DNA from 4 places in the Arthrobacter sp. StoSoilB20 genome. Region 3 is predicted to be linked to each of the others. Evidence: riboswitches for the same ligand, from Rfam matches in the RefSeq annotation. Region 3 holds a riboswitch; each other region holds the start of a gene.
What was found. Region 3 has a riboswitch for S-adenosylmethionine ahead of LDN85_RS05385 (hypothetical protein). Riboswitches for the same ligand answer to the same signal wherever they lie in the genome.
Positions count from the first base shown of each region.

Region 1: linked by a shared signal. The riboswitch ahead of LDN85_RS13915 (aminotransferase class V-fold PLP-dependent enzyme) and the one ahead of LDN85_RS05385 (hypothetical protein) in region 3 are both predicted to bind S-adenosylmethionine.
Region 2: linked by a shared signal. The riboswitch ahead of LDN85_RS07455 (homoserine O-acetyltransferase) and the one ahead of LDN85_RS05385 (hypothetical protein) in region 3 are both predicted to bind S-adenosylmethionine.
Region 4: linked by a shared signal. The riboswitch ahead of LDN85_RS19235 (DUF1737 domain-containing protein) and the one ahead of LDN85_RS05385 (hypothetical protein) in region 3 are both predicted to bind S-adenosylmethionine.

Region 1 covers NZ_AP024651.1:3,069,495-3,073,858, reverse strand. The annotation lists gene LDN85_RS13920 (class I SAM-dependent methyltransferase) at 1-733, opposite strand, end outside; gene LDN85_RS13915 (aminotransferase class V-fold PLP-dependent enzyme) at 938-2,347, opposite strand; SAM riboswitch class IV at 2,379-2,492, opposite strand; gene hisN (histidinol-phosphatase) at 2,675-3,487, opposite strand; gene LDN85_RS13905 (ribosome small subunit-dependent GTPase A) at 3,543-4,364, opposite strand, start outside.
Region 2 covers NZ_AP024651.1:1,662,393-1,666,756, reverse strand. The annotation lists gene LDN85_RS07465 (winged helix DNA-binding domain-containing protein) at 1-613, shown strand, start outside; gene LDN85_RS07460 (hypothetical protein) at 708-1,190, shown strand; gene LDN85_RS07455 (homoserine O-acetyltransferase) at 1,227-2,348, opposite strand; SAM riboswitch class IV at 2,364-2,480, opposite strand; gene LDN85_RS07450 (bifunctional o-acetylhomoserine/o-acetylserine sulfhydrylase) at 2,666-3,982, opposite strand; gene LDN85_RS07445 (VOC family protein) at 4,209-4,364, shown strand, end outside.
Region 3 covers NZ_AP024651.1:1,147,934-1,152,297, reverse strand. The annotation lists gene LDN85_RS05390 (sodium:solute symporter) at 1-1,315, shown strand, start outside; SAM riboswitch class IV at 1,591-1,710, shown strand; gene LDN85_RS05385 (hypothetical protein) at 1,726-2,043, shown strand; gene LDN85_RS05380 (hypothetical protein) at 2,040-2,231, opposite strand; gene LDN85_RS05375 (VIT1/CCC1 transporter family protein) at 2,461-3,624, shown strand; gene LDN85_RS05370 (matrixin family metalloprotease) at 3,709-4,364, shown strand, end outside.
Region 4 covers NZ_AP024651.1:4,224,370-4,228,733, forward strand. The annotation lists gene LDN85_RS19225 (aromatic amino acid ammonia-lyase) at 1-998, opposite strand, end outside; gene LDN85_RS19230 (NtaA/DmoA family FMN-dependent monooxygenase) at 998-2,326, opposite strand; SAM riboswitch class IV at 2,492-2,604, shown strand; gene LDN85_RS19235 (DUF1737 domain-containing protein) at 2,618-2,884, shown strand; gene LDN85_RS19240 (rhodanese-like domain-containing protein) at 2,881-3,291, shown strand; gene LDN85_RS19245 (O-succinylhomoserine sulfhydrylase) at 3,292-4,364, shown strand, end outside.

The sequences.
Region 1 (4,364 bases), 1.9 Mb from region 3:
GCTCGTAGAGGTACCATTCCAGGTTCCCCATCACTTTGGCCCTGGTGGCATCGTTGGCCCGGAGGTAATAGCTCCGGGATTTGGTCAACTCCATGATGTCGTTCGGCGTCAAGGCGTCCTCCCACCGGGTGAAGTGACTTTCCAAGCCGGTGAACTCCGGGCCGACGACTGGCCGGAAGCCGGGCTTGTGGACATCCCCTGCATGCATGATGCGCGAGAGCCGATGAACCCAGGCGACCTCGGTATCCAACTGGTTCCAGATCAGGCCCAAGGTGCCATGCGGCCTCAGGATCCGGGCAATTTCCGTACTCGCTGCGAGCGGTTCGCACCAGTGCCAGGCCTGGGCGACACTGACGACGTCGAATGCTGAGTCCGCCAGTCCGGTTGACTCGGCAGTTCCCTCCAACGCGACGACGTTGGGGTGGGACTTCCGCAGCTGGTCCAGCATGTCGGTGGAAGGATCGACGGCGGCAACGTCCAGTCCGCGCTCCACGAGCAGTGCCGTGAACTTGCCCGTCCCCGCTCCGATGTCTGCGGCTGTCCCGGCTCCTTCGGGAACCAGCCACTCGACGGAGTCCAGGGGATACCCGGGCCGTACGCGATCGTAGTGCTCTCCGCCATCCTGGAAGCTTTGGCCGAATTCATGGCGGCGGTGGGCATGAAGCTTGGGTCCACGTGGTCCGGCCGGTGCGGGAATGGCGGGCCGCCCGTTCGAGGCAGCCGTAGAACGTATCGCCACCAAAGACTCCTTCACAGGCTCGCCAAAAAGGTACCCTACGAATTTACCGCAGCGGACACGACCTGATGCCCCGCGTCCGGGAAGCCCACCGGTCCCAATGGAGCGGCTTGCCCCACGGTGATGTCTTAGTCGGCGGTGATGTCTTGGTCCGCGGTGGCGCTGTAGTCGACGGTGATGTCTTAGTCGGGCGGGGGCGCTTTAGTCCACAGTGCAGGGAGCGGCACCAGCTGTGCCGGGAGTATTGGGAGCCCACTCGGGGTAGGTGCGGTGGTCATTGGCAGGTACCCAGCGGCCTTCGTCCACCACGTAGTCCCAGCCAAGTCCGTTGCCCTTGAGGTTCTCGATGCCCGCCAGCAGCCTTGTGGCGTCCTCCAAACGGGAGCCAACGCCAAAGCTTGCACGTAGGGATCCCGAGGGAAGGCCCAGGCGCTTGAGCAACGGGTGGGCGCAGAAGCGGCCGTCCCGGAGGCCAACGCCGTGCTCGGCAGCCAGGTAGGCGGCGACCAAACCGGCGTCGAATCCTTCCACGGAGAAGTTGACGACGCCAATGGTGTCCACGGAGTCGGAGAAGATCCGGTGTACCGTCACTCCCTCAATGGCCTCAAGACCGTCCACCAGGTAGGAGCGGATGGCGGCCTCGTGGGAGTGCCAGGCCTCCTGGTCCAGTCCGGCGAGGACCTGCGTCGCCCGTGCAAGGGTTGCGGCGCCGAGCACGTTGGGGGAGCCGCCCTCGTGACGGGCGGGTCCGGTGGCCCAACTGACGGAGTCCAGGCGGGCTTCACGGACGGCGCCTCCACCGGCCAGGTGCGGGGTGCCGGCGTCGAGCCAGTCCGGACGGCCCACCACTACACCGGCACCGAAGGGCGCGTACAGCTTGTGGCCCGAGAAAACGATGTAGTCGACGTCGGCTTCGGTGATGTTGATCCTGCGGTGGGGTGCCAGCTGGGCTGCGTCAACCACGATCCTGGCGCCGTACTCATGTGCCAAGGACGCGAGTTCGGCTATCGGGAGGATCTCGCCGGTGACGTTCGAGGCGCCGGTGACTGCGAGGAGGCTGACCCCGCCCTGCGCCAACTCGGCGCGGAGCTTGTCCAGCGTCGCGGCCAGCGTGGAGGCCGCTACCACGCTGCGGTGCGGTACGCCTTGCCAGGGGAGCAGGTTGGCGTGGTGCTCGATGTCCAGGTAGAGGACTTCGCCGGAGAACGTGCCATCGGTCTGCGGAAGGCAGCCGGCCAAAAGGTTCAGGGAATCGGTGGTGTTCCGCGTAAAAATGACGGAATCGTCCGGGCGCCCACCCACGAAGTCGCGCACGATGTTGCGCGAGTTCTCATAGACCGAGGTACTGATCTGTGAAGCATACCCAGCGCCGCGGTGCACGCTGGCGTAGTAAGGCAGGACCTCGTTGAGATATGCCGAGACGATGGTCAGTGCCGGAGCCGATGCTCCATAGTCCAGGTTGGCGTAACGAACGTGGCCGCCTTGGATCAGCGGGGCCTGCAGCTCGGCGCCTGTGACCGCGGCGAGCGGGCGGATTGCAGCAGCTGCCGGTGACGGGGCTTCTTCGACAAAGGAAGGAATGGCGTTGGCATCGAACGTGACAGTACTCATGGGACCTCATTCAAGAGGGACCCCCATAGGGGATCCGCGCTTGCCGCATCCGTTCCGGACCGGCCGGGTCGTCACCCGGGGCACCCCACCGCGAATGGAGGGTTGCCGGCCAGCAAACCGGGGTTTAGCGCTGGCACTCGTGACCTGTAAAAAAGGTTAGGGCACCTCCAGCGGCCCTCCAAAGTCGCTGCGCAATGTTAAGCACTTTGTTACGTCAGGCTTGTAAAACGGAACTTTGGCGAAGAAAAAACGGCAGACGCCCACCAAAGGGGGCATCCGCCGTCGAATATTCGCTGAAAGGACCTAAATGTTGCCAGCGGACTGGAACTAGAGGAGATCGTCCAAACCTGGGTTGAGACGCTTGAGTACCTCTGAGTGCAGGATTGAATTGGTCGCCAGTGCGTTGCCGCCGAAAGGGCCGTCCTCGCCTTCAAGGGAGGTAAAGCGGCCACCGGCCTCAGTCACGATCGGGACGAGGGCTGCCATGTCGTAGAGGTTCAGTTCGGGCTCGCAGGCGATGTCCACGGCACCCTCGGCGACGAGGCAGTAGGACCAAAAGTCACCGTAGGCGCGGGTTCGCCAGACGTCCTCCGTCAGTCCAAGGAACTCGTCCAGGTTGCCGCGTTCCTTCCAACCGGACAGGCTCGAGTACGACAACGAGGCATCGGAGAGCTGGGTGACGTTGGAGACCTTCAACCGCGTGGCCGCAGCCAGGGACCGGCCCATGTAGGCACCCATGTCCTTGGCGGCCCACCAGCGCTTGCCCAAGGCGGGGGCGCTGACAACACCCACTACCGGTTCTCCCTCATCAACCAACGCGATCAACGTAGCCCACACCGGTACACCCCGGACAAAGTTCTTGGTGCCATCGATGGGATCAATGATCCAACGGCGCGAGCCATGTCCGCTGCTGCCAAATTCCTCACCCAGGACTGCATCGCGGGGACGCGAACGCGAGAGTTGACCCCGGATGGCTTCCTCGGCCGCTTTGTCAGCGTCAGTGACAGGGGTGAGGTCGGGCTTGGTTTCGATCTTGAGGTCCAAAGCCTTGAAGCGATCCATGGTTTGGGCGTCGACGGAATCAGCGAGGACGTGGGCAAGGCGCAGGTCATCGTTGTAGGTGGAAACGGGATGGGTCATGCCACCAAACTATCCTGAAACACTCGTTGCAGGGGGGAGGTGAAGCCCCAAACGATCAGTTGACGGTGCCCAGTTCCTTGGTCTCTTTTGCTTCCAACCGTGGGTCCGCACCCAGCAGCCGGCGCAGCGAAGCCAACCGCGCCACACCCGACGGTCCGGCATGGCCCTCGTTCACCCATGAATCCAGTCCACAGTTGATGGCGGTGGCATCGTGCTTGCAGCCCCGTTCGCAAGCCTCGGTTCCAGGCTCGAGATCCGGGAAGGAATGCAGAATCCGGTCCGGATCCACGTGGGCAAGGCCGAAGGACCTGATGCCGGGAGTGTCGATGATCCAACTGCCGGCCGGGGCGTCGGAAAGTTTCAGGGCCAACGCGGAGGAGGAAGTATGCCGGCCACGGCCTGTGACGGCATTAACGCCGCCGGTTGCCCGCTCTGCCCCCGTCAGGGCATTGACCATGGTGGACTTGCCGACGCCTGAATGGCCGAGCATCACGGTGACTTTTCCGCCGAGGTGGGAGCGCAGCTGGGCTACGGCATCCCTGTCCAGGCGGGCTGAGAGGCCGTCGTCGGATCGGGCGTCGATGCCGCCTGCTTCGGAGTCGGCGGTGCGGCTGATGATCACCGGGAAGTCCAGGCTGAGGTAGTTGGCGAGCAGTTCCGCTGGATCCTTGACATCCGCCTTGGTGATAAGAAGCAACGGCTCAATGCCGGCGTCATAGGCTGCCACCAGGGCGCGATCAATGAACCCGGTGCGCGGTTCGGGGTTGGCGGCCGCCACCACAATGACCAACTGATCGGCATTGGCCACCACTACCCGTTCGATCGGGTCGGTATCGTCGGCACTGCGGCGCAGGAGGGTCCGCCGTTCTTCCACCCT
Region 2 (4,364 bases), 510 kb from region 3:
GCTGAAGCAGACGTATGCCCTCTTCGAGGAACGCGTGCCCGGCTTCGTTCGTGCGCCCCTGACAAGCGAGGACCGCGAAAAGGCCTTGGGCGGGTTGGCGCTTCGGTACTACACCAGCCGTGGACCCGCCACCATCAAGGACTGCGCCGTCTGGTCCGGGCTCACCATGAAAGATGTGAAGCTGGGCATCGAGGTCGCGGATACGTTGTCCCCCGGCGCCCTTGCCACGGTCACCCAGGACGGCCTGGGGTTTTACCTGGCCCGGGAAGATGTCAGTGAGCTCACCGATCCCGCGTGCTCTTCGCCGCCTGACGAGGCAAAACTACCCCGTGTTGACCTCATCCAGTGCTACGACGAATACGTCATGGGCTACTCACAGTCCAGGCACTATCTGGGCGGGACAGCACCCTACTTCCCCGAGGACAACGGACCCATGCACGTAGTCCTGCTGGATGGCAGGTTGGCCGGATGGTGGCGGCACGGCTTTTCAGGGGGTGCCTGCCAGCTGGACGTCCGGATGAACCGGGCAACAACCGCGGCGGAGCAGGAGGCCTTAGTGGCCGAAGTGGAAAGGTACGGCCGGTTCCTGGGCATGGAAGCCACGCTCGTGTGAAAGTGCCAGTGCCTCCGGACTGCTCGGTTCCCTTGGGCAAAGTCCATGCTGGATGGCAGGGCTAAGCTGGAACGAGACCTAGGAGGCCTGCACTGTGAACAATCTGATCTTCTGGATCATCGTCTGCTCGTGGCTGATTCCGCTCGGGATCCGCATGTACAACCGCTCCCGAGCCCGCCGGATCCAGCAAGGAACGTTCCGCGACCCCGGCTACCCACCGCAGAACCTGCCCGGTCCGGGCTACCCACCGCAGCAGAACTACCCCGGCCAGCCGTACCCACCGGAAAGTTACCCGCAGCAGAACTACCCCGGCCAGTCGTACCCACCGGAAAGTTACCCGCAGCAGAACTACCCCGGCCAGTCGTCCGAGCCGACCGTCATCCGCCCGGCGGAGACGTCACCGCAGTCCGGGTCGCCGTCGGGCACTTCATCCCCCACGCCGTACCCTGCCGCCGGCAGCCCGGAGCCGCAAGGCTACCGTGCCCGCAAGCTGGCTGAGCTGGACGCGAAGTTCAGCAACGGAGAGATCGCCATGGAGGACTACATGAAGCAGCGCGGCGAGATCATGAACGGCTGAGGCTTACGGCCGACCCAGCCCGCGGCAGCCGGCAGCTCAGGCGAAGAAGGCTTCCCGAAGCTGCGGAGCGAGCTGCCCAATCTCCGTGAGGAAACCGTCGTGGCCGATCGGTGCCTCAATAACATGGACCGGAACCACACCAGGGAGCGCGGCTGCCAACTCCCGGGATTGAGCGGGAAAATACAGCCTGTCGCTATCCACCGCTGCCACGAAAAACTCCGCCGTGGTCCGCGACAAAGCTGACTCCAGGGATCCCCGGCCGCGTGCGACGTCGTGGGACATCAGGGCTTCTGTGATGGCGATGTAGCTGTTGGCATCAAAGCGGTGGACGAGCTTTGTCCCCTGGTGGTCCAAGTAGCTTTCCACCTGATACCTGCCACGCTCACCGAGCACCGCGGCGGCCAGGGGTGTCTCCTGGTGCTGGGCTTCCCGGCCGAAGCGGAAATCCAGTTCCAGCGCCGAGCGGTACGTGATGTGGGCGATCCGCCGGGCCAAGGCCAGCCCGTGTTCAGGTGCCCTGCCTGCGTAGTAGTCGCCGTTGTTGAAGTTCGGGTCCTGGCGGATGGCCAGTGTTTGGGCCTGCGCGAAGGCGATCTGCTCGGCCGTGCTGTAGGCGCCTACGGAAATCACGGCGCAGCGTTTGACGCGTTCCGGGTAGGTCACAGCCCATTCCAGGGCGCGGGCACCGCCCATGGATCCACCCAGGACGGCGTGCCAGGAGTCGATTCCCAAGGCATCGGCGAGGCGCCCTTCTGCCACAGTGCTGTCGCGCAAGGTGACCAACGGAAACCGGGAGCCCCAGGGGCGGCCATCGGGTGCCTCCGACGACGGTCCCGTGCTTCCATAGCAGCCGCCCACGATGTTGATGGAGACCACGAAGAACCTGTTGGTATCGATGGTGGCTCCGGGGCCTACCAATTGCTCCCACCAGCCTTCCTCGTCCGTGGCTCCCCGTGCCACGTGGGTGCTGCCCGTGAGGGCATGCTGGATCAGGACGGCGTTGGAGGAATCTGCATTCAACTGGCCCCAGGTCTCGTAAGCCAGGACGACGTCGGGAAGGAACCCGCCGGCTTCAAGTTCCAACGGCCCGATGCCGGCGTACTTGACGGTTCCGTCTTCTTCTCCGGATTTTGGAAGGGCTGTAGCAGTAATGGTCATTCCTTTGACACCTTAACCTCGCGCTTGCCCGTCGCCTTGCGTGCGAACAGGCCAGGTCTTCACCCGGGGCACCCCACCGCGGAGGAGGGTTGCCGGCCAGCAAGCCGGGGCTGTGTGCTGGCACTCATGACCTAATACGAAGAGTCTAGGAAATACAGGGCGGTTCTGGCGAAGAATGTGACAACAGTGTGACGGTTTTGGGCAGCTTCGTTCACCAATCGCCGCCGTGGGATGCCGTCCGGCGAATAATCGACGGCCCGGACGGCATCCCCTTGGTTGAGGCGGCTACAGCCGCCCGACAGCTTTCAGCGGAGGGTTCAGGCTCCCTTGGCGGCCCGGAATCCAGCTTCGAGGTCTGCGATGATGTCATCCACGTGCTCGATGCCCACCGACAAACGCACCAACCCAGGGTTCACGCCCGCGGCGACCTGCTGCTCCACGGTCAACTGGCTGTGCGTGGTGGAGGCCGGGTGGATGACCAGGGATCGGACATCGCCGATGTTGGCAACATGCGAGTGCAGTTCCAGACCGTCCACGAATCGCTTGCCGGCTTCAACGCCGCCCTTGATGTTGAACGCCACAATGGCCCCGGTACCCCGGGGACCGTATTTGCGGCCGCGGTCATACCACGGGCTGGACGGCAGGCCCGCATAGGCGACCGATTCGACGTCGTCGTGGGCTTCCAGCCACTCGGCCACCTTGCTGGCGTTGGCTACATGGCGCTCCACCCGCAGGCTCAGCGTCTCAAGGCCCTGGGCAATCAGGAAGGCATTGAACGGTGAAACAGCTGAGCCGAGATCGCGGAGCAACTGGACGCGGGCCTTCAGGACGTAGGAGAGGTTGGCGCCCAATGCTCCGTCCTTGCCCAGGTCCCTCGCGTAGACCAGGCCGTTGTAGCTGGGGTCCGGGGTGTTGAAGCCCGGGTAGCGCTCCGGGTCCTTACCGAAATCGAAGTTGCCGGAATCGACAATCACGCCGGCAATGGCAGAACCGTGGCCGCCGAGATACTTGGTGGCGGAGTGGACCACGATGTCGGCGCCCCACTCAATGGGACGGATGAGGTAGGGCGTGGACAGCGTGTTGTCTACGATCAGCGGCACGCCGGCTTCGTGGGCAGTCCGGGCAACTCCCTCGATGTCCAGGACGTCCTGGCGCGGATTCGACACCACCTCGCCAAAGAAGAGCTTGGTGTTCGGCTGCACGGCATCGCGCCACTGGTCCAGGTTGTCCGGGTCCTGTACGAACGTCACCGAGATGCCGAACTTCTTCAGGGTGTGGGCCAGCAGGTTGTAGGTGCCGCCGTACAAGCTGGGGCTTGCAACGATGTGGTCTCCGGCCTCGGCGATGTTGAGGATGGCGAAGGTCTCCGCAGCCTGGCCCGAGCTCAGCAGGAGCGCACCCAAACCGCCTTCGAGGCTTGCGATCCTCTGTTCCACCGCATCCTGGGTGGGGTTGCCGATCCTGGTGTAGATGGGTGCGAGCTCAGCCAGGGCAAAGCGGCTGGCTGCGCTTTCGGCGCTGGGGAACACGAAGGACGTGGTCTGGTAGATCGGCAGCGCCCTTGCTCCCGTTGCGGAGTCGGGCTCCTGGCCTGCGTGGATCTGGCGGGTTTCGAAAGACCATCCTTGGGACATGGAGTTCTCCTGTTCGTGGCGCATGGGTTCTGTGGAAACGTGCTGCATGTGAGCTGGGCCCCAGTCTAGGAAGTGTCCGGAGCCTAAGACAGCTTTGTGACGCCGGTGGAATCTTTCGGTCTTTCAGCGTCTCTCCATGACGCCGTCCGGTAGCACTTATACACATCCCACCTTAGTTAGGCTTGACTTAGCTGAGACCCCGATCACAAAGTGCCAAGATGAAGCCATGCGCATGGATCACGTCTCTTACGCCTGTGAACGAGATGGCCTTTTGGCCACTACCGAACGAATTTCCGCGGCACTGGGAGTGGACGCTGTCCGGGGCGGAGTGCACCCGCGCTTCGGTACCCGGAACATGATCATTCCCCTTGCGGATAACAAG
Region 3 (4,364 bases):
CGGCATGTGGCTGGTCGTAGCCATTGGCTCGGGCGTCCTGCTGCTCAGCCTGCTGTTCGCCGGCACCATCCAGCGCCTGAAGATCTACACGGTCTCCCAGATGCTGAGCCTGCGCTACGGCAGCAGGGCAACACAGACCTCCGGCATCGTCATGCTGGCCTACACACTCATGCTCTGCGCAACCTCCACCGGTGCCTACGCCACCATCTTCGTGGTCCTCTTCGATTGGGAACGCTGGCTGGCGATCGCAGTCGGCGGCGCGATCGTCCTGGTCTACTCCACCATCGGCGGCATGTGGTCCATTACCCTGGCCGACCAGGTGCAGTTCATCATCAAGACCGTAGGCATCTTCTTCCTCATGCTCCCGTTCGTCATGAACGCAGCCGGTGGCATGGATGGCATCCGTTCACGGCTTGAGGACAGCTTCTTCCAGATCGACGGCATCGGCACCCAGACCATCATCACGTACTTTGTGGTCTACACCCTGGGCCTGCTGATCGGCCAGGACATCTGGCAGCGTGTGTTCACTGCCAAGACCCCCACCGTTGCACGCTGGGGCGGCGCCACCGCCGGTGTTTACTGCATCCTCTACGGCATCGCGGGTGCACTGATCGGTCTGGCTGCCCGTGTAGCGCTCCCGGATATCGACGTCGCAAACCTCGGCAAGGACGTTGTCTACGCAGAGGTTGCAACGCACATCCTGCCCGTCGGTATCGGCGGCCTGGTGATGGCAGCAGCTGTTGCCGCCATGATGTCCACCGCTTCCGGAGCGTTGATTGCAGCGGCAACGGTTGCCCGCGCCGACGTAGTTCCGTTCGTGGCCAGCTGGTTCGGCAAGACCATCAACACCGATGACAGCGAGAACCCCGAGCACGATGTCAAGGCCAACCGCTACTGGGTCCTTGGACTCGGTGTTGTGGCCGTACTGATCTCCATGGCCGCACAGGACGTGGTGGTTGCCCTCACCATCGCTTACGACATCCTGGTCGGCGGCCTCCTGGTGGCAATCCTCGGCGGCCTGGTGTGGAAGCGCGGTACGGGCATCGCCGCCGCGTGGTCCATGGCAGTGGGCTCGGTGCTGACGCTTGCCCTGCTGATCCTCTTCGCCGCCGGTATCATTCCGAGTGCGGACGGCGTCTACGCCAACGAGCCGATCTACTACGGTCTCGCCGCCTCCTTCATCGCCTACGTGGTGATTTCGCTGCTCACCCCGCCCACCGACCCTGCAGTCCGCGAGGCCTGGGACAAGCGCGTTGCCGGGGCCGTCTCTGAGGAACTTCCCCCTGAGGCCCACCCGGTCAGCAGCCACAAGTAGGACCCCACGCAATACCCCAACAACAAAGTTCGACGGCGGCGCCTCCCCTTTTCGGGGAAGCGCCGCCGCTGTTTTTTCCCCGGGGAAGAGGGCGTTGCGTGGCCCGCTTTGCTCCCTAAAACCTCGCCAAAGCCCGCAGAGCAGGCCTCACAACGGGAGGGAAGAGGGCGTTGCGTGGCCCGCTTTGCTCCCCAAAACCTCGCCAAAGCCCGCAGAGCAGGCCTCACAACGGGAGGGAGGGAGGGGGTGGGTGGTGTGCGGTAAGGTTGTCCCAGCTTCAAGAGATGTGGTGCCAAGCTCCGACTGGCCACACACCAACCCCATGTTCACGGGTGGTTCGGATGAGGAAGCGGCCCGTCCCGGACCAGAGACAACCGAGCGGGCAAGAGCACTCCCCAAGGAGAAGTCCCTTGCCGTACCAAGGCACTACCACCCCGGCCGACTCATCAGACCCGGCAATTTCCAAGCCCACGGCCCCCGTTGCCTCGACGGTCGCGGTGATTCCCGCCGTCGATCTCTTCCTCGGCACGGTGACGATCGTGGCAAAAGCTGGAACGGCAAAGTTCCGCCATCCCCAACCGCACCTGATCGCGGGGGCGTTGGCCCGGGCCGTCAGGCCCACCCGCTGGTGCGGGCCGACCAGGACCCTCACGGTGACTGTTGCCGCCGTCGGCCAACGGGCGGGTGCGCAGCAGCACTACACCCTCACCGACCAGGACCCGTCCTAGATCTCTTCGTCTTCCTCGCGGAATTCTTCAGACTCGTCCAGGGGAACCACGCGTTCGTCGTCCTCCGGGGCGTCTACTTCCTCTACCCAGGGTTCGTCCACTGGCTGGTCTTCGGCGTAATCGTAGGCCGGGTCGGACTCAATGGTGGTCCGTTCCGGGTGGTTGGCGTGTGATTCGGTGGTGTCCATGGTGCAACCTCCGTCTCGCGGGCCGCTCAAAGCCCTGGTGACCGTGTGCGGGGTGGGCCCCGCCCCTGTCCTTCCATCTGAGCACCGGCGCAGGCGAGGGTCAAGGGCCCAAAATTACGGTGCGCCGAACATTCCGATTGAGGAATACCGGCCAAAAAACCGCGCAAATACGCGGTACAGTGGGGCGTGCAATGGGGCCGCAACTACCCCACCCAGCACAGGAGAAAAAGTGCAAAAGCACCAGGAATCCCACGGTTCGTCGAGCCCCGCTCCGGACCCCGCCCCCGAAACAGCAGACCCCGGCAACGCCTCGCAGCATCCCACGTCCTCGGACATCCGCCGCTGGCGGCAGTACCTGGCCGACGAGCGGGCCGAAGCCGCCGTCTACCGCGAACTGGCCCAGCGACGCGATGGAGAAGAGCGCCAAATCCTGCTGGCTCTGGCCGAGGCCGAAGGCCGCCACGAGGCCCACTGGCTCAAGCTCCTGGGCGAGCACGCCGGAATGCCCAAGGCAGCATCTGCCCGGAGCCAGTTCCTGGGCTTCCTGGCCCGCAACTTCGGATCAGTCTTCGTACTCGCCCTGGCCCAGCGCGCAGAGGGCCGCTCCCCTTACGGCACCGAACCCGCAGCAACTCCTGCCATGGTGGCTGACGAGCAGATCCACGAGGAAGTTGTCCGTGGCCTGGCAACGCGGGGACGGAACAGGCTCTCCGGAACTTTCCGGGCCGCGGTCTTCGGCGCCAACGACGGTTTGGTGAGCAACCTTTCGCTGGTCATGGGCATGGCCGCCACAGGTGTGCCCAGTCCCGTGGTGCTGATGAGCGGCGTGGCAGGCTTATTGGCTGGCGCGTTGTCCATGGGCGCCGGGGAATACGTCTCGGTCCGCTCCCAGCGCGAACTGCTCAACGCTACGTTGCCAACGCAAGCCACCCTCACGGCCGCACCGTCCCTGGACATCGAGCACAACGAGTTGGTCTTGGTCTACCTAGCCCGCGGAATGACGCGTGAGGCCGCAGAGCACCGGGCCGCGGAGCGCATGGGCTTGTTCAGCTGCGATTGCGATCCCAGCCTTTCCTTGCAGCCTGAGAAGCCTGCCACCGATGAGCACGAATCCGTTGGCTCGGCGTGGGGCGCGGCAATGTCCAGTTTCTGCTTCTTCGCCTCCGGCGCCATCGTTCCCATCCTGCCTTTCATTTTTGGGATGACCGGCTTCGCCGCCTTGGTAGTGGCCGGCGCTTTGGTGGGCGTCGCGCTTCTGGCGACCGGCGCCGTCGTGGGCTTGCTGTCCGGAACCTCGCCGCTGAGCCGCGGCCTGCGCCAGCTCGCGATCGGGTTGGGAGCAGCTGCCGCCACCTACGGGCTGGGCCTGGTGTTCGGCGCCACCATCGTCTAGTTTGGACGGCTCCCCCCGCAGCCCGTAATGTTGGTTCGTCCTCCGCGCTGCCCCGCGTGACCAGGGCGTGAGGAATGGAGAACCGTGGACTCAGAGCGGGAAACGCGTGCGCCCAGACACCGGCGTGCCGGTACAGTGTGGCGCATTCTGCGGGGTGTGCTCATGGCCGCAGTTGCCGCTGTAGTGGCAGTGCTGGTCAGCGGCTATCTGCATGGCGACCCACGGATCACGGCCCTTTTCCCGGGTCTGAGCGTCCCTGGAGCAGCGCCGGGCGCGCAAAAGCAGGCCGCGCCCGCACGCGCGGAAGACGCCCCGCCTCCCGGGCTGGAGGAGGCGGACGCCCCGCTGGCCCCGCCGGCGCCGCCCGCCACCATCAACAGTTCATATAAGTTCCTGGCCACCAACGACGACGGCACTCCGGTGGGGTACTCGCCCTGCCGGCCGTTGCACTACGTGGTGAACAATGCCTCCGCGCCGGAGGGCTCCGATGCCCTGCTGGAGACGGCGATCGCCAACGTCTCCGCCGCTTCCGGGATCCGGTTCATCAACGACGGCACCACCGACGAGTTGCCGGTGGACCGCCGGGAGCCCTATCAACCGGCCAAATACGGCGATCGTTGGGCTCCCCTGCTGATTTCGTGGACCACCCCTGAAGCGGCACCGGCGTTGGCGGACAAAGTCATTGGTACCGGCGGCAGCACCATGTATTCGCTCAACAAAGGACCCAAAAGCTACATCAC
Region 4 (4,364 bases), 1.7 Mb from region 3:
ATGAGCCCGGACTCGACATCAACCAACGGATTGTCGCCGCGACCATTCAGCTCTACCTCCAACGCAGCACCCAGCTGCGCCACGAGGGATCGAAAGGCCCCGTGCGTCTGCGGTGCGGCCCGGAAGGACAACGCATCCTGCACCGACACCTCGGGACGCACATCTTCCATCCAGCCACCACTGAGCAGGTGGCGCACTGCAGCCGCCGAGTCACCCTGGCCGTTTACCGCCTTGGCCGCTTGGATGGCCGGCGAAAACGGACTGAGGTTCCCGCCGCCGTCGTACCTGGCGATGGTCTCCAGCGAGAGAGAAAGCGCGACGTCGGCCAGGCGGGCCAAGTATTGCAACCGCACCAGGGCGAGGGTTCCGACGCCCACGGAGTAGGCGTTGGCGCTGACCAAGGCGAGCGCTTCGCCGGGCGCGAGGACCAGTGGCTGCAGGCCGGCGTCGGCGAGCGCTTTGGCTCCGGGGATCAAAGTGCCGTCGGCGTCGAAGGCTTGGCCCTCACCAATGGCAACGGCTGCGACGGCGGCCAGCTGGGTGAGGTCCGAGGAACCCACCGAGCCTTCGCGCGGGATGGCGGGAAGGACTCCACGGTTCAGCATCTCCCCATAGAAAGCGGCTGTTTCCGGGCGCACGCCGGAACCTCCCCGGCTGAACCCGATGAGCCGGGCCAGGATCACAGCGCGGGCAGCGGGACGGTCCAGATAGGAGCCCACGCCGCTGTTGTGATACCTGACGACTTGGATTTGATACGCCAGCAGTGACTTCTCCTCCACAGCGGTATCCCTGCCGGATCCAAGCAAAGTGTTGAGCCCGTAAACCCGCTGTCCGGAGGCCGCCGCATGCTCCAGAACATCCCGTGAGCGGGTCATCAGAGTCAACGCATCTTGGTTGAGTTTCACGTGGAACGAGGACTCAGCGGCCGTCAGGGCAACACTCCGCGCGGAAATCGGCGTCATCCCCAGATGAAGGGTGCGGGGCTCAACAGAGGCCATCAAAAGTCCAGGAGGTTCTGCCGGAACCCACCATTGCCGTAACTCTTCCTCAACAGGCCACGACGCCGCAGTTCGGGAGTGAGTTTATCCAGCACGCCATGGACCGTCACCGGATCCACGAAACCGGAAAAGAGGAACCCGTCGCCGCCCACCTCGGAGCCGGTGGACTCAAGGTAGTCGGCAATCTGGCCCACCGTGCCGATGATCGAATCCCCTGCCCCGCCGCTCCTGGCCTGCAGGATCTCACGCAACGTGGAACCGGGAGGCGCCGCCTTGGCGAAGTGTTCCAAGGTCCCCTGGTTGCTGTTGGTACTCAGTTCCGGCAGTGGAGCATCGAGGTCGAATTGTTTGAAGTCGATCACCGAAAGATACGAAATGGAGTTGAGCTGGCTGTCGATGTCCCGCTGGGTGAGTTCGCGGCGCTGGGCCCGCAAGTCCTCAGCTTCGGCAGTTGAGCCAACCACTGTGGGCTTAAGGACGAAAAGTACCTTGACGTCGTCGGGATTCCTGCCTGCCTTGGCGGCCTCGGCACGGATGGAGTCGCGGTAGGCCTTCATACCGTCAACGCCGCGGGCCAAGGCAATGGCTACGTCGGCATGGCCACCTGCGAACGCTTTCCCCCGCGGTGACGCCCCGGCCTGCACCAACACGGGTTCTTCAGGCAAAGGCGCCGTATTCAGGGGACCGCGTACCTTGAAGAAGTCGCCGTGGTGGTTGATCGGATGCACTTTGCTGTGGTCCGCGAACACGCCGGCCTCCACATCCTCAACCACAGCGCCAGGTTCCCAACTCCGCCAGAGCCGCCTGACGACGTCGACGAATTCCTCCGCCTTTTCATACCGGAGGTCGTGTTCTATCTGCTGGTCCAGCCCGTAGTTCTGCGCGGCGAGGTCGCTGCCGGACGTCACCACGTTCCAGCCCAGCTGCCCTTCCGAGAAGTGTTGCAGCGTGGCCAGGAGCCGGGCAGCTGTGAAGGGCGGATAAAAGGACGCGCTGACCGTCGGGACGATCCCCAGGTGCTCGGTGGCGGACAGAAGATACGGGACCAGCGCCAGGGGATCATGCTTGGGCGCGAAGGAGGCATGAGCCAGGGAGACCTCCGCCGATCCGCCGTACGTGTCCGGCACGGTGAGGGAATCCTCAATGATGAAGAGGTCCAAACCGGATTGTTCGAACGCCCGGACGGCCTCTTGGTACAGGGCGGGTTTCTTCCAGTCGTAGCCCAGGCCGTAGCCCGGCGTCCCCCACCCTTGGACACCGAATCCGTGGCCTACAAACCATCCAAAGTGCAGCATGGGCTTGAGTGTAGAACTGCTCTGTCCGTTCACCGCGACCTGATTTCATGCGAAGTTACAGGGGGTCGTACTGGGTCAATTATGCTCCCGGGACGTCACATTTGGTGAGGTCCCGGGCGGCCTCCGATTACGCAACATGACGACCGGAGAACAGCACGCAAGTGCGGCCCAAGGCCGGTCGATGTTACGTTTTTCTTGAGTAATGAGTACCAGCGCAAAGCCCTGACTTGCTGGTCGGCAACCCTCTCTCCGGCGGGGTGCCTCAGGTGACTACTCGGCGTATCGACAAATTCGAACTGCAAGCGTGACTGAGGAGCACCAGCAATGCCTGAACCCACTGAAGAAAAACTGTCCTACCGCCTGATTACAGGCCCGGACAACCGTGAATTTTGTGAGCGTATCCATAGCGCACTCGCCGAGGGCTATGTGCTCCATGGCAGCCCGGCAGCAACGTTCAACGGCACCACCGTCATTGTTGCCCAAGCAATTGTCCTTCCCGCCGCGATCGCCAACGCTGACGCGGCCGTAGCCAACGCAGTGGACCAGCTTGAGAACTACGACGACGAAGAAGCATTCGAGGGCCACGCATGAGCTACGCAGGTGACCTGACCCCACAGGACGCGTGGGCCAAGCTTGAACAAGGCGCGATCCTGGTGGATGTCCGCACCGAGGGCGAATGGGCCCACATCGGCATCCCGGACACCAAAGCCACGGAGAACGATCCCCTCTTCATCCAGTGGAACCTCGCCGGCGGCATCCCCAACTCCCGCTTCATCGAGGACCTGCAGCAGCAGGCACCCGAGGACGAAGCCGTGGAGCTCGTCTTCATCTGCCGCTCCGGCCAGCGCTCCATCTCCGCCGCGATCGCCGCGACGCAAGCCGGCTTCACTGCCTACAACGTCCTTGAAGGCTTTGAAGGCGAACCGGACCGCTACGGCGAGCGCACCGTAAACGGCTGGAAAAACCGCGGCCTGCCGACGAACCTGGGGACCGAGTAAGTGACATTCAATCCCGACGCCGCCGGCTGGAGCCCTGACACCCAGGCCGTTCGCGGTGGTCTTGACCGCACCAATTTCCAGGAAACGTCCGAGCCGGTTTTCCTGAACTCCGGCTTTGTTTATGAGTCAGCCGCTGCGGCCGAACGTGCCTTCACCGGCGAGGACGAACGCTTCGTTTACTCCCGCTACGGCAACCCGTCCGTGGCCACCTTCCAGGAGCGGCTGCGGCTGCTCGAAGGAACCGAGGCATGCTTTGCGACGGCGTCCGGCATGTCCGCGGTGTTCACCGCCCTGGGTGCCTTGCTGGCTGCCGGCGACCGCGTGGTGGCCGCCCGGTCCTTGTTCGGTTCCTGCTTTGTGATCCTCAATGAGATCCTGCCCCGTTGGGGCGTGGAGACGGTATTCGTGGATGGCCCGGATCTGGACCAATGGCGTGAAGCCCTCTCGGAGCCGACCACCGCCGTCTTCTTCGAGTCACCGTCCAACCCCATGCAGGAAATCGTGGACATCGCGGCCGTCAGCGAACTGGCGCATGCCGCCGGGGCGACCGTCGTCGTCGACAACGTCTTCGCCACTCCCCTGCTGCAGCGCTGCGGTGAGCTGGGCGCGGACGTGATTGTGTACTCAGGCACCAAGCACATCGACGGCCAGGGCCGTGTTCTGGGCGGCGCGATCCTGGGGACCAAGGAGTTCATCGACGGCCCGGTCAAGCAGCTCATGCGGCACACCGGCCCGTCGCTGTCGGCGTTCAATGCCTGGGTGCTGACCAAGGGTTTGGAGACCATCGGCCTGCGGGTAAACCACAGCTCGGCATCGGCTTTGAAGATCGCAGAGTGGCTTGAGCAGCAACCCGCCATCAGCTGGGTCAAATACCCGCTGCTGAAGTCCCACCCGCAGTACGAGCTGGCCGCGAAACAGATGAAGGCCGGCGGTACGGTGCTGACGTTCGAGTTGTCGCCTTCGGCCGGACGCTCAGCCAAGGAGGCTGCGTTCGCCTTGCTCGATGGGCTGCGCGTGGTGGACATTTCCAACAACCTCGGTGACTCCAAGTCACTCATCACCCACCCGGCCAC